Streptomonospora nanhaiensis: one gene and its partner. The protein of the gene in region 1 interacts with the protein of each later gene in a pairwise test. Links are inferred from orthologs where the notes say so. Each region holds a gene or a part of one and is shown on either strand. Other genes may lie near its edges.

The links. The genes of interacting proteins can lie anywhere in the genome.
Region 2: the proteins of dnaE (region 1) and HNR12_RS16370 interact in binary tests that used the Escherichia coli proteins (3 or more experiments, as listed by UniProt). The link is inferred for Streptomonospora nanhaiensis from one-to-one orthologs.

The regions. Positions count from the first base shown.
Region 1 is NZ_JACCFO010000001.1:282,774-288,784, reverse strand. Bases 843-4,903 are described here. They hold dnaE (DNA polymerase III subunit alpha), read right to left. Parts: upstream 4,598-4,903; coding sequence 1,043-4,597; downstream 843-1,042. In the rest of the region: HNR12_RS01155 (phosphotransferase family protein), read right to left, coding at 1-790; HNR12_RS01145 (MFS transporter), read left to right, coding at 5,212-6,011. UniProt on the Escherichia coli protein: DNA polymerase III is a complex, multichain enzyme responsible for most of the replicative synthesis in bacteria. This DNA polymerase also exhibits 3' to 5' exonuclease activity. The alpha chain is the DNA polymerase catalytic subunit.
Region 2 is NZ_JACCFO010000001.1:3,727,719-3,732,561, forward strand. Bases 1,166-4,058 are described here. They hold HNR12_RS16370 (DNA polymerase III subunit gamma and tau), read right to left. Parts: upstream 3,737-4,058; coding sequence 1,595-3,736; downstream 1,166-1,594. Other genes in these bases: HNR12_RS16365 (YbaB/EbfC family nucleoid-associated protein), read right to left, coding at 1,166-1,293. In the rest of the region: HNR12_RS16360 (DUF6882 domain-containing protein), read left to right, coding at 154-885; more of HNR12_RS16365, read right to left, coding at 949-1,165; HNR12_RS16385 (aromatic amino acid ammonia-lyase), read right to left, coding at 4,269-4,843. UniProt on the Escherichia coli protein: Part of the beta sliding clamp loading complex, which hydrolyzes ATP to load the beta clamp onto primed DNA to form the DNA replication pre-initiation complex.

The DNA of each region.
Region 1 (6,011 bases):
CGTCGCTGACCCCGGTGCTGGCGCGCATGGCCTCGCTGTTGTAGGTGAGGATCAGCGCGAGGTCGGTGAGCGGGTCGCCCAGGGTGGACATCTCCCAGTCGATGACCGCGCGGACGCGGTCGTCGGGCCCCACCAGCAGGTTGTCCAGTCGGTAGTCGCCGTGCACGATGGCGGGCGCGGTGCCCTCGGGGATGTTCTCGGCCAGGCGCGAGCGCAGCTCGTCGATGCCGGGCAGCTCGCGGCTGCGCGACGCCTCCAGCTGCTGGGACCAGCGGCGCACCTGCCGCTCCAGGAAGCCCTCGGGGCGTCCGAAGTCGGCCAGGCCCACGCCGGCGGGGTCGACCGCGTGCAGCGCCACCAGGGTGTCGATCATGGTCATGGCGACGGCGTGGGTGCGCTCGGGGCCGATCGCGGCGAGCTGGCGGGCGGTGCGGTAGGGCACCCCCTCCACGTACTCCATGACGTAGAAGGGCGCGCCGATCACGTCGGGGTCGGTGCACAGCAGCAGGGTGCCCGGCACGGGGACCGCGGTGCCGGCCAGGGCCGACACCACCCGGTGCTCGCGGGCCATGTCGTGGGCGGTGGGCAGTACGTGGCCCAGGGGCGGCCGGCGCACCACCCAGCGGGTGCGGCCGTCGGTGACCGCGTAGGTGAGGTTGGACCGGCCTCCGGCGATGACCTCGCCCTTCAGCTCGCCCTGGACCACGCCGGGCAGGTGGGCCGCCAGGTGGTCCTCCAGCCGCCGCAGGTCCAGGCCCGGTGGATTGGCGGTCCCGGCGTTGTCGCCCATGCGCACTCCCTGGTCTGATCGGGCCGCGGGGCGGCCCATGGCGCCCGGACGCGCCGCGCGGCGGCACGGCCGAGCGGCCCCGCTCGACGTAAACGACCACAACATACCATCCGGTCGGTTTCCTGGCGGCGGGGGTGGGCGAAGGGCGGCCGGGGCCCGTGGGAGGGGCGACCGGGCACGCCGGGCCGCCGCGCGCCACCCGGGCGGGGTGGACGGCGCGGACGGCCCGGCGGGGGGCGGCGCCGGCGGGCCCTAGTAGGTGATGGCCTCGGCGCCCAGCAGCGACTTGAGGTCGCCGGCGAGTTCGGGGCCCACCCGCACCGTGTAGCCCGGGATGTCGTAGACCCGCGACTTCAGCGGGTGGTCGACCCGGATGGTGAGCGGGGTCTCGCCGGGGTGGGCCTTGAGGATCTGCTTCAGCTCGTCGACGAGGTCGACGGTGACCCGCTGCTCCTGCATGGTGATCAGCATGGGCGGCGGGCCCTCGGTGACGTGGCTGATGTCCAGCGGGGTGAGCTCCATGGCCTGGATGGAGTACTCGCCCTCGCGCTCCTTGACCCGGCCCCGGACGGACACGGCGGTGTCCTCGGTGAGGACCTCGGAGTAGAGGGTGTAGGCCTCGGCGAAGAAGAGGACGTCGATGCTGGCGTCGAGGTCCTCGATGGTGACCTTGGCCCAGGGGTTGCCCGACTGCTTGCTGACCCGGCGCTCCACCGACGAGATCAGCCCGGCGATCTGGACCTCGGAGCGGTCGCGGCGCTCGCCGCTGTTCAGCTCGGGGATGGAGACGTCGCTGTTGCGCGCCAGGATGCGCTCGGCCCCGGCCAGGGGGTGGCTGGAGACGTAGAGGCCCAGCATCTCGCGCTCGAAGGCGAGCTTGGCCTTGCGGTCCCACTCCTTGTCCGACCAGGCGATGTCGAGGCCGATGGGGCCCGAATCGTCGGAGTCGCCGCCGCCGAACAGGTCGAACTGGCCGTGGGCCTCCTGCTTCTTGGCCGAGATCATGGCGTCCACGGCGTGCTCGTGGTGGTTGAACAGGTCCATGCGCGGCTGGCCCAGGCTGTCGAAGGCGCCGGCCTTGATCAGGGACTCCACCACGCGCTTGTTGCAGGCCGTCAGCTCGATCTTGGAGACGAAGTCGACGAACGAGGTGAACTCCCCCTTGGCCTTGCGGGTGTTCATGATCGACTCCACCACGTTGGCGCCGACGTTGCGCACGGCGCCCATGCCGAAGCGGATGTCGTTGCCGACGGCGGAGAACCGCAGCCCGGACTCGTTGACGTCGGGCGGCAGCACCCGGATGCCCATCTTGCGGCACTCGGCCAGGTAGACGGCCATCTTGTCCTTGTCGTCGCTGACCGAGGTCAGCAGCGCGGCCATGTAGGAGGCGGGGTGGTTGGCCTTGAGGTAGGCGGTGCGGAAGGACAGGATGGCGTAGCCGGCGGCGTGGGACTTGTTGAAGGCGTAGCCGGAGAACGGGAGCATGACCTCCCAGAGCTTGTCGATGGCCTCCTGGGAGAACCCGCGCTCCAGCATGCCGGCGCTGAACTTGCCGTACTCCTTCTCCAGCGCCTCCTTCTTCTTCTTGCCCATGGCGCGGCGCATGAGGTCGGCGCCGCCCAGGGAGTACCCGGCCAGCTGCTGGGCGATCGCCATGATCTGCTCCTGGTAGACCAGCACGTGGAAGGTCTCGGCCAGGATGGGGTCGAGGGCGTCGTACAGCTCCGGGTGGATCGAGGTGATCTCCTGGCGCCCGTTGGAGCGGTCGGCGTAGTCGTTGTGGGCGTTGGCCGCCATGGGGCCGGGCCGGTACAGGGCGTTGACCGCGACGATGTCGGCGAAGCGGGTCGGCTGCATGCGCCGCAGCAGCGCGCGCATGGCCGTACCGTCGAGCTGGAACACGCCCAGGGTGTCGCCGCGCGCCAGCAGCTCGTAGGTCTTCTTGTCGTCGAAGGGGATGTTCGACCAGTCGATGTCGATCCCCTCGTTGGACTTCACGTTGCGGATCGCGTCGTCGATGATCGTGAGGTTGCGCAGACCCAGGAAGTCCATCTTCAGCAGGCCCATCTCCTCGCACTGAGGGAAGGGGAACCCGGTGATGATGGCGCCGTCGGTGTCGCGCTTGTGCAGCGGCACGACGTCGAGCAAGGGTTCGGCCGACAGGATGACGCCGGCGGCGTGCACGCCGGTGCCCCGGGTCAGGCCCTCCACACCGCGCGCGGTCTCCATGACCTTGCGGACCTGGGGGTCCTTCTCCATCAGGTTGCGCAGCTCGACGGCCTCGGCGTAGCGCTCGTGCGAGGAGTCCTCGACGGCCGAGAGCGGGATCTCCTTGCCGCCCACCGCCGGGGGGAACGCCTTGGTGATCTGGTCGCCCAGGGCGTAGGGCAGGCCGTGGATGCGGGTGGAGTCCTTGACGGCGGCCTTGGCCTTGATGGTGCCGAAGGTGAGGATCTGGGCGACGCGCTCCTCGCCGTACTTGCGGGTGACGTACTCGATCATCTCCCCGCGCCGGCGCTCGTCGAAGTCCAGGTCGATGTCGGGCATGGTGACGCGTTCGGGGTTGAGGAACCGCTCGAACAGCAGGCCGTGCTCGATGGGGTCGAGGTCGGTGATGCCCAGCACGAAGGCCACCATGGAACCGGCGGCCGACCCGCGGCCCGGGCCCAGCGCGATGCCGTTCCTGCGGGCGTACTGGCAGATGTCGGCCACGACCAGGAAGTAGGCCGGGAAGCCCATGGCCTCGATGATGCCGACCTCGCGGTCGACGCGTTCGCGCACGGCGTCGCTGACGCCGTCGGGGTAGCGGACGGGCAGATGCCGCTCGATCTCCTTGCGCAGCCAGGACGCCTGGGTCTCGCCCTCGGGGACGTCGAACTTGGGCATGAGGTCGCGCGAGGCGAAGACCTCGTCGTAGCAGCCGTCCTCGACCTGCTCGGCGACCCAGAGGGTGTTGCGGCAGCCCTCGGCCCACTCGTCGAGGTTGAGGATGGACCGCATCTCCTCGGCGGACTTGATGTAGTAGCCGTCGCCGTTGAACTTGAAGCGGTTGGGGTCGTCGAGGTTCTTGCCCACGCCGATGGCCAGCAGGGCGTCGTGGGCCTCGGCCTGGTCCTGGGTGACGTAGTGGGAGTCGTTGGTGACCAGGGGCCGCAGGTTGAGCCGGCGGCCGACGGCGAGCAGGCCGTCGCGGACCTCGCGCTCGATGCCGATGCCGTGGTCCATCAGCTCCAGGAACACGTGGTCGCGGCCGAAGATGTCCTGGAGCTTGGCGGCGTACTCGACCGCCTCCTGCTCCTGGCCCAGGCGCAGCCGGGTCTGCACGCCGCCGGAGGGGCAGCCGGTGGAGACCATGATGCCCTCGGAGTGCTGACTCATCAGCTCCAGGTCCATGCGGGGCTTGCCGTAGTAGCCCTCGATGCTGGCCAGCGAGGACATGCGGAAGAGGTTGCGCAGGCCGGTGGCGTTGCGCGCCCACATGGTCATGTGGAGGTAGCGCCCGCCGCCGGAGATGTCCTTGCCGCCCTCGGCCTGGTCGTCGGAGTCGCCGCGGCCCCAGCGCATGCGCTTCTTGTGGAAGCGGGACTCCGGCGCGACGTAGGCCTCGATGCCGATGATGGGCTTGACCCCGGAGCCCTTGGACTTCTCCCAGAACTCGTAGGCGCCGAACATGTTGCCGTGGTCGGTCATGGCCACGGCGGGCATCTGCAGCCGGGCCGCCTCCGCGAAGAGCGGCTTGAGTTTGGCGGCGCCGTCGAGCATGGAGTACTCGGTGTGCACATGCAGGTGAACAAAGGGGTCGGACACAGCTCGTGCTCTCTGTCGGTCGGGGTTCAAACGGTCAGGGATCGGTCGGTCGGACACGACGGCCGGTGGCGGCGGGCGCCCGGCGGCCGGCCGGTGCGCGGTCTGCGCCACTGGAGGTTCTCACCCTAACTCCGGACCCACCGGCCCCGCCCCGCTCATCCACAACTCCCAGCTCAGCGGCCTGCGGGCGTGTCGCGGCCGCGCGCGCCAGGGCCCGGAGGGGCGCGGCGGGGGTGCGGCGCCCGGTACCCTCCGGCAGGCCCCGACCTCCGTGTTCTCCTGGCGCACAACTGTGCGGAACAACCAAGAAGGTCCCGGGTTTTTGTCCGCGGGAACGAACACCCGCTGTTCACCCCGCCCGTAGGATTCCGCCACCGCTCACCGGCGCGCCCCGATCGACCATCGGCGAGCGGCCGCGCGGCGGCGCCCGCACCGCCCACCCCTCCGGTGCGGAGGCGGCCGCCACCCCCCGCCCCCGGCGGGTCCGCGCGTGCCCGCCACGCGGCGGCCCCGCCGTTCGGCCCGCGCCGCGTCGACTCCGCGGCGGCCCGAGCACCGGGCCGATCCCCCGTCCGCCCCCCGGGGCGGACCCTCTGCGATTCAGGGAGCCTGCTATGAGCGTGGCGAACACGCCCACACCGCCTTCGGCGCCGCCCGGCCCGCAACGGACCAAGGTCCTGGTGGCGAGCCTGACCGGCAGCACCATCGAGTGGTTCGACTTCTTCCTCTACGGCACGGCGGCGGCGCTCGTCTTCGACGAACTGTTCTTCCCCTCCGACGACCCGTTCGTGTCGCTGATGCTGTCCTACCTGACCTTCGCGCTGACGTTCTTCATCCGGCCGCTGGGCGGGGTCGTCTTCGCCCACATCGGCGACCGCGTCGGCCGCAAGCGCACCCTGGTCATCACGCTGTCCCTGATGGGCGGCGCGACCATGCTCATCGGCCTGCTGCCGACCTACGACACCGCCGGGCTGTGGGCGCCGGTGCTGCTGGTCGCCCTGCGGGTGGTGCAGGGCATGGGGATCGGCGGCGAGTGGGGCGGCGCGCTGCTGCTGGCCTACGAGTACGCCCCCGCGCACAGGCGCGGCCTCTACGGCAGCGTGCCGCAGATGGGCATCACCAGCGGCATGCTGCTGGCCGGCCTGGCGCTGTCGGGGATGAGCCTGCTGGACGACGCCCAGTTCGCGGCGTGGGGCTGGCGCGTGCCGTTCGTCGCCAGCGTGGTACTGGTGGCCGTGGGCCTGTGGATCCGCTCCGGTATCGAGGAGACCCCGGCGTTCCGCGCGGCCAGGAGCGAGGGCCGCGTCGCCCGGCTGCCGATCGTGGAGACGCTGCGCCACCACTGGCGCGCGGTGCTGATCGCGGTGGGCGTGAAGGTGGTCGAGACCGCGCCGTTCTACATCTTCGGCACGTT
Region 2 (4,843 bases), 3.4 Mb from region 1 along the record:
TACCACCGTAGCCGAGACGGCGGCGCGGTGGCGCCACCCGGGCCGCGGTATCGGGACGGCCCGCCCCGGATTCGACGGCGCGCCGCGGGATCCGGACGGCGCCGCGCGGCGTCGGAACACACGTCAGACGGCGACAGAAGGGACCCGGCCACCATGACCGAGCCGACGCAGGACCAGCCCCCGCAGGAACCGCGGCGGTGGTTCAGCCCCGCCATGGAGCGGGCCGGCGCCGCCTACTCCGCCTGGGCGGCCGAGCAGACGGAGACGTACAACACCCACCACCCCACGGGCGACTGGCACGTCGACGTCGAGGCGAGCACGTTCCGCCAGGGCGACAAGACCGTGCGCGTGGCGCCGCTGGGGACGTTCGGCACCGACGGCAGCTGGGTGTGGGCGTGGGCCAACCCGCACATGCACCCGCCGGGCTCGCCGCGGCTGGCGGCGTCGATCGCGCTGCGGGAGTTCGGCCAGCAGTACGACATCCCCGAACTGGTGACGCCCCGGCTGGAGTGCGGCGACTTCGCCGACCCGCGCATGGCCGCCGAGCGGCTGTGCCTGGCGGCCACGGGCACGCTGTCGGGCTACGGCTACGCCAGCGTGACCGCCAACACCGGCGCGCGGTTCGCGATGATGGTGGTGGACGACGTGATCCCGCGCGCGGAGTTCGACCTGGTCACGCTGCCCCGCCGGATCATGCAGGGCATCGAGATCTTCCCCTTCGACCAGCCCGGGACCGTGCACGGCTACCTGGCGCGGCACGGGTTCACCGTGGAGCGCACGGGCGAGCAGGCGCTGCGGGGCGTGCGGCCGGAGTGCACGGTGACCGCGGAGTTCAACGAGCACCGCGCCCTGGCGCACCTGTCGGTGCAGAACACCCCGAGCTGACCGCGCCGGCGGGGCCCGCGGGCGGGGGGCCGGGCCCGCCCGCGCCCGCGGGCGGGGCCGGAGCTAGAAGCCCGGGAGGCCCGGCATGCCGCCGGGCATGCCGCCGCCGAGGCCCTCGGCCAGCGGGCCCATCTTCTCCTGCTGGAGCTCCTCGACCGAGGACTCGGCGTCGCGGATGGCGGCCAGCACGAGGTCGGCGACCGTCTGCGCGGTGTCCTCGGGGTCGGCGGGGTCGATCGCGCGGGGGTCGATGACGATCTCCTCGACCGCGCCGCGGCCGTTGACGGTGACCTTGACCAGACCGCCGCCGGAGGTGCCCTCGACCTGGGCTTCGTCGAGCTGCTGCTGGGCCTCCATGAGCTGCTGCTGCATCTGCTGGGCCTGCTGCAGCAGGGCCTGCATGTCCATTCCGCCGCCAGGGTTCACTGCGATTCTCCTTGCCTGCGTGTCCGTCCCTGCGAGCGTATCCGCTCGCGGCGGAGGCGGCCGCGCGCGTCCACAGCCGAAGAACGCGACTTCGCGCACGGCGGACACGGCGCCACGGCGGGGTGTGCGGGCCGGCGCCGCGCCGGACCGGCCGCGGCCTCGGGCGCGTCGGAGGCGGGCGCGGCGGGCGGCGCCAGGGGGATTCGGCGACGTGTCGGCGGACCGACATGCCGCCGAGTCGACAGCGCACCGCGTCCGGGGCACCCCGGAGCCGGCGGATGTGTCAGGACGCGGTGTGGTCGATCTCGTTGATGATCTTGCCGCCCAGTTCGGTCTCGATCAGCGCGAAGCCCGACATGCTCCGCCCGCCCGGTCCCGCGGAATCGGCGGCCCGCGGCTCCGCCGGCGCGGCCGAGGCCGCAGCGGTGGGCCGGCCGGCCCCGGGGTCGGGCCCGGTGGAGGCACCGAAGTCGGAGTCGTCGGGCGGCGGGGCGGCCGCGTCCTCGTAGGGGTCGGGCGGCGGCTCCTGCTGGTGCGGCGCCGCGGGCGGGCCGGGCGGCCGCTGCGCGGCGGACGGGCCGCCGGGGGCGCCGGGTTCGGGCGCGGGCCGGGTGGGCGCCGGGGGCGCGGGGTCGGGCTCGGGCGGGGTGTCCCATCCGGCGGGCTCGGCGGCGGGCGGCGGAGGCGGAGGCGGCGGCGCCGCCGGGCGCGGCGCGGCGGGCGCGCCCCCGGCGGGCACGGCGGCCACCCGGACGTCGGCGCCGAGGACCCGCTTGACCGCCTGGGCCACGACCTGGTCGCTGCCGCTGTTGGAGAACCCCTTGGCGTCGTTGGGCCGGGTGAAGCCCAACTGGAGGAGGTTGCCCTCGACCCCGACGGGCTGGACGTCGCTGCCGCTCAGCACCATCCAGGTGAAGCGGCGGATGCCCTTGACGGTCTCCATGACCTGCGGCCAGGCCGCCTGCACGCGGCCGAGGTCGACCGGCCCGCCGCCGGGCGCGGGGCCGCGGGCGGGCTCGGGCGCGGCCGCCCGGCCCCGCGCGGCGGGGGCGGCCGACGCGGCGGGCGCCGCGGGCGCGGAGGTGTCGGGCCAGTCGTCGGCCGGCGCGGGCCGGGGCCGGGGCTCAGCGGCGGGCGCGGGCTCGGCGGGGCGTGCGGCGGGCGCGGGATCGGGTGCCTCGGGCGGCGCGGGCCGCGGCGCCACCGGGGCGGCCGGGACCGGCGCCGCAGCGGCGGGCGCGGGCGGGCCGCCGGCGGCCAGGCGGCGCTCGACCTGCTCCAGGCGGGCCAGCAGCGCACCGGAGTCGTCGCCACCCGGGGCCGCGGCGCCCGGCAGCAGGATCCGCGCGCACATCAGCTCCAGCAGCAGCCGGGGCGAGGTGGCGCCGCGCATGTCGGTCAGCCCCTGGTTGAGGATGTCGGCCGCGCGGGTGAGGCGGGCGGGGCCGATGCGCTCGGCCTGCTCGCGCATGCGGTCGACGGTGTCGGGGGCGACGTTGATCAGGCCCTTGTCGAGGGCGTCGGGCACGGCCGCGAGCACCACGAGGTCGCGGGTGCGCTCCAGCAGGTCGGCGGTGAACCGGCGGGGGTCGTGGCCGCCCTCGACCACGCGGTCGATGAGCCCGAAGACGGCCGCGCCGTCGCCCGCGCCGAGGGCGTCGACCATGTCGGCGAGCAGGCCGGCGTCGGTGTAGCCGAGCAGCGCCACCGCGCTCTCGCGGGTGATGCCGTTCTCGTCGGAGCCGGCCAGCAGCTGGTCCAGGATCGACAGGGAGTCGCGCGCCGAGCCCGCGCCCGCGCGCACCACCAGCGGCAGCGCGGCGGGGTCGAAGGGCACGCCCTCGTCCTTGAGGATCTCCTCCATCAGCTCGCGCAGCGTGCTCGGCGGGATGAGCCGGAACGGGTAGTGGTGGGTGCGCGAGCGGATGGTGCCGATGACCTTGTCGGGCTCGGTGGTGGCGAAGACGAACTTCAGGTGCGGCGGGGGCTCCTCGACCAGCTTGAGCAGCGCGTTGAAGCCCTCGCGGGTCACCATGTGGGCCTCATCGATGATGTAGACCTTGTAGCGGGAGTTCACCGGCGCGAAGAAGGCGCGTTCGCGGAGGTCGCGGGCGTCGTCCACACCGCCGTGGGAGGCGGCGTCGATCTCGATGACGTCGATGCTGCCGGGGCCGTCGGGCGCCAGCGCCACGCAGGACTCGCACGTGCCGCACGGGTCGGGGGTGGGCCCCTGCTCGCAGTTGAGCGAACGGGCGAGGATCCGCGCGCTGGAGGTCTTGCCGCAGCCGCGCGGGCCGCTGAAGAGGTAGGCGTGGTTGATCCGGCCGTTGCGCAGCGCCTGGCGCAGCGGTTCGGTGACGTGCTCCTGCCCGCGCACCTCGCCGAACGTCGCGGGCCGGTACTTGCGATACAGCGCGATGCTCACGGCGCGCTCACTGCTCCCTCCGCGGACCGGCGCGTTGCGGCCATCGGCACGACGGGTTGTGCCCGGGCGGGTCCGCGTTCCCATTCAACCCTGTGCCTGCGACAGCCCGCACGGGTTGGCGGCGGTGCGGCGGGGGCGGACCAAAGAAAAGGACCCCCCGCGCACCCGCCAGAGCTTACTTATCCTTGCTGCCTTCCGGCCCTGGGGAGGTTCATAAGGTGACGCCGCACGAGGGGTCTGCCGCCCAGTCTATCCGACCCCCGGGCCGCGCGCGCACCACCGCGCCCCGCGCCCGCGACCGCCCGCCGGAGCGCTGGTCCGAGCCCCGCAATCCGTTCGCGGCACCCTTCGGCGACATGTAGCATTGTCCGTGGAGGATTCGCCTAGTGGCCTAGGGCGCACGCTTGGAAAGCGTGTTGGGGGCAACCCCTCACGAGTTCGAATCTCGTATCCTCCGCCGCCTGTGACCAGGCAAGAGGAAGGCCCCGACCGGGTGCGCGGTCGGGGCCTTCGCCTTGTCTCGGGTCCGGTCTCAGCCGCCCGCCGGACGCCCGCCCGCCTCGGCGGCCCACGGCTGCCCCGCCTCCGCCGAGGGCTCCAGCGGCTCCCAGGTGTCGAGCAGGTCGGCGGTGGTGCGTACCGCCTGGGCCCAGGTGGAACCGGCGGCGACGGCGGTGTCGAGGGCGTCCAGGAGTTCGGCGCACCGGGGGGCGCTGGGCCGGCGCGCGCCGACGCGGGCGGCCTGGGCCAGGGCCACGGCGAGAGAGCCGTGCAGCAGCCGCAGCGTCCGCGCCTGTTCCAGCGCGGTGATGGCGGCCTGGGTGCCGAACGGCACGACGTCCTGGTTGTGGTGGTTGGTGGGAATGCTCTGCATGGCCGCGGGGACGGCGGCGCGGCGCATGGCGACCACGAGGGACGTGGCCGCGAGCTGGACGCCCTGGACGCCGTGGTCGCGCCCCGGCTGCTCGGCCAGCATCGGGTTGAGTCCGCCGTTGCGGCGGGGGTCGATGAGCAGGTCGAGTTGGCGTTCGGCGAGGTTGCCGAGTTGCGCGGCGGTGATGGACATGAGGTCGGCCGCGAAGGCCGCCTGCTGCCCGAAGAAGTTGC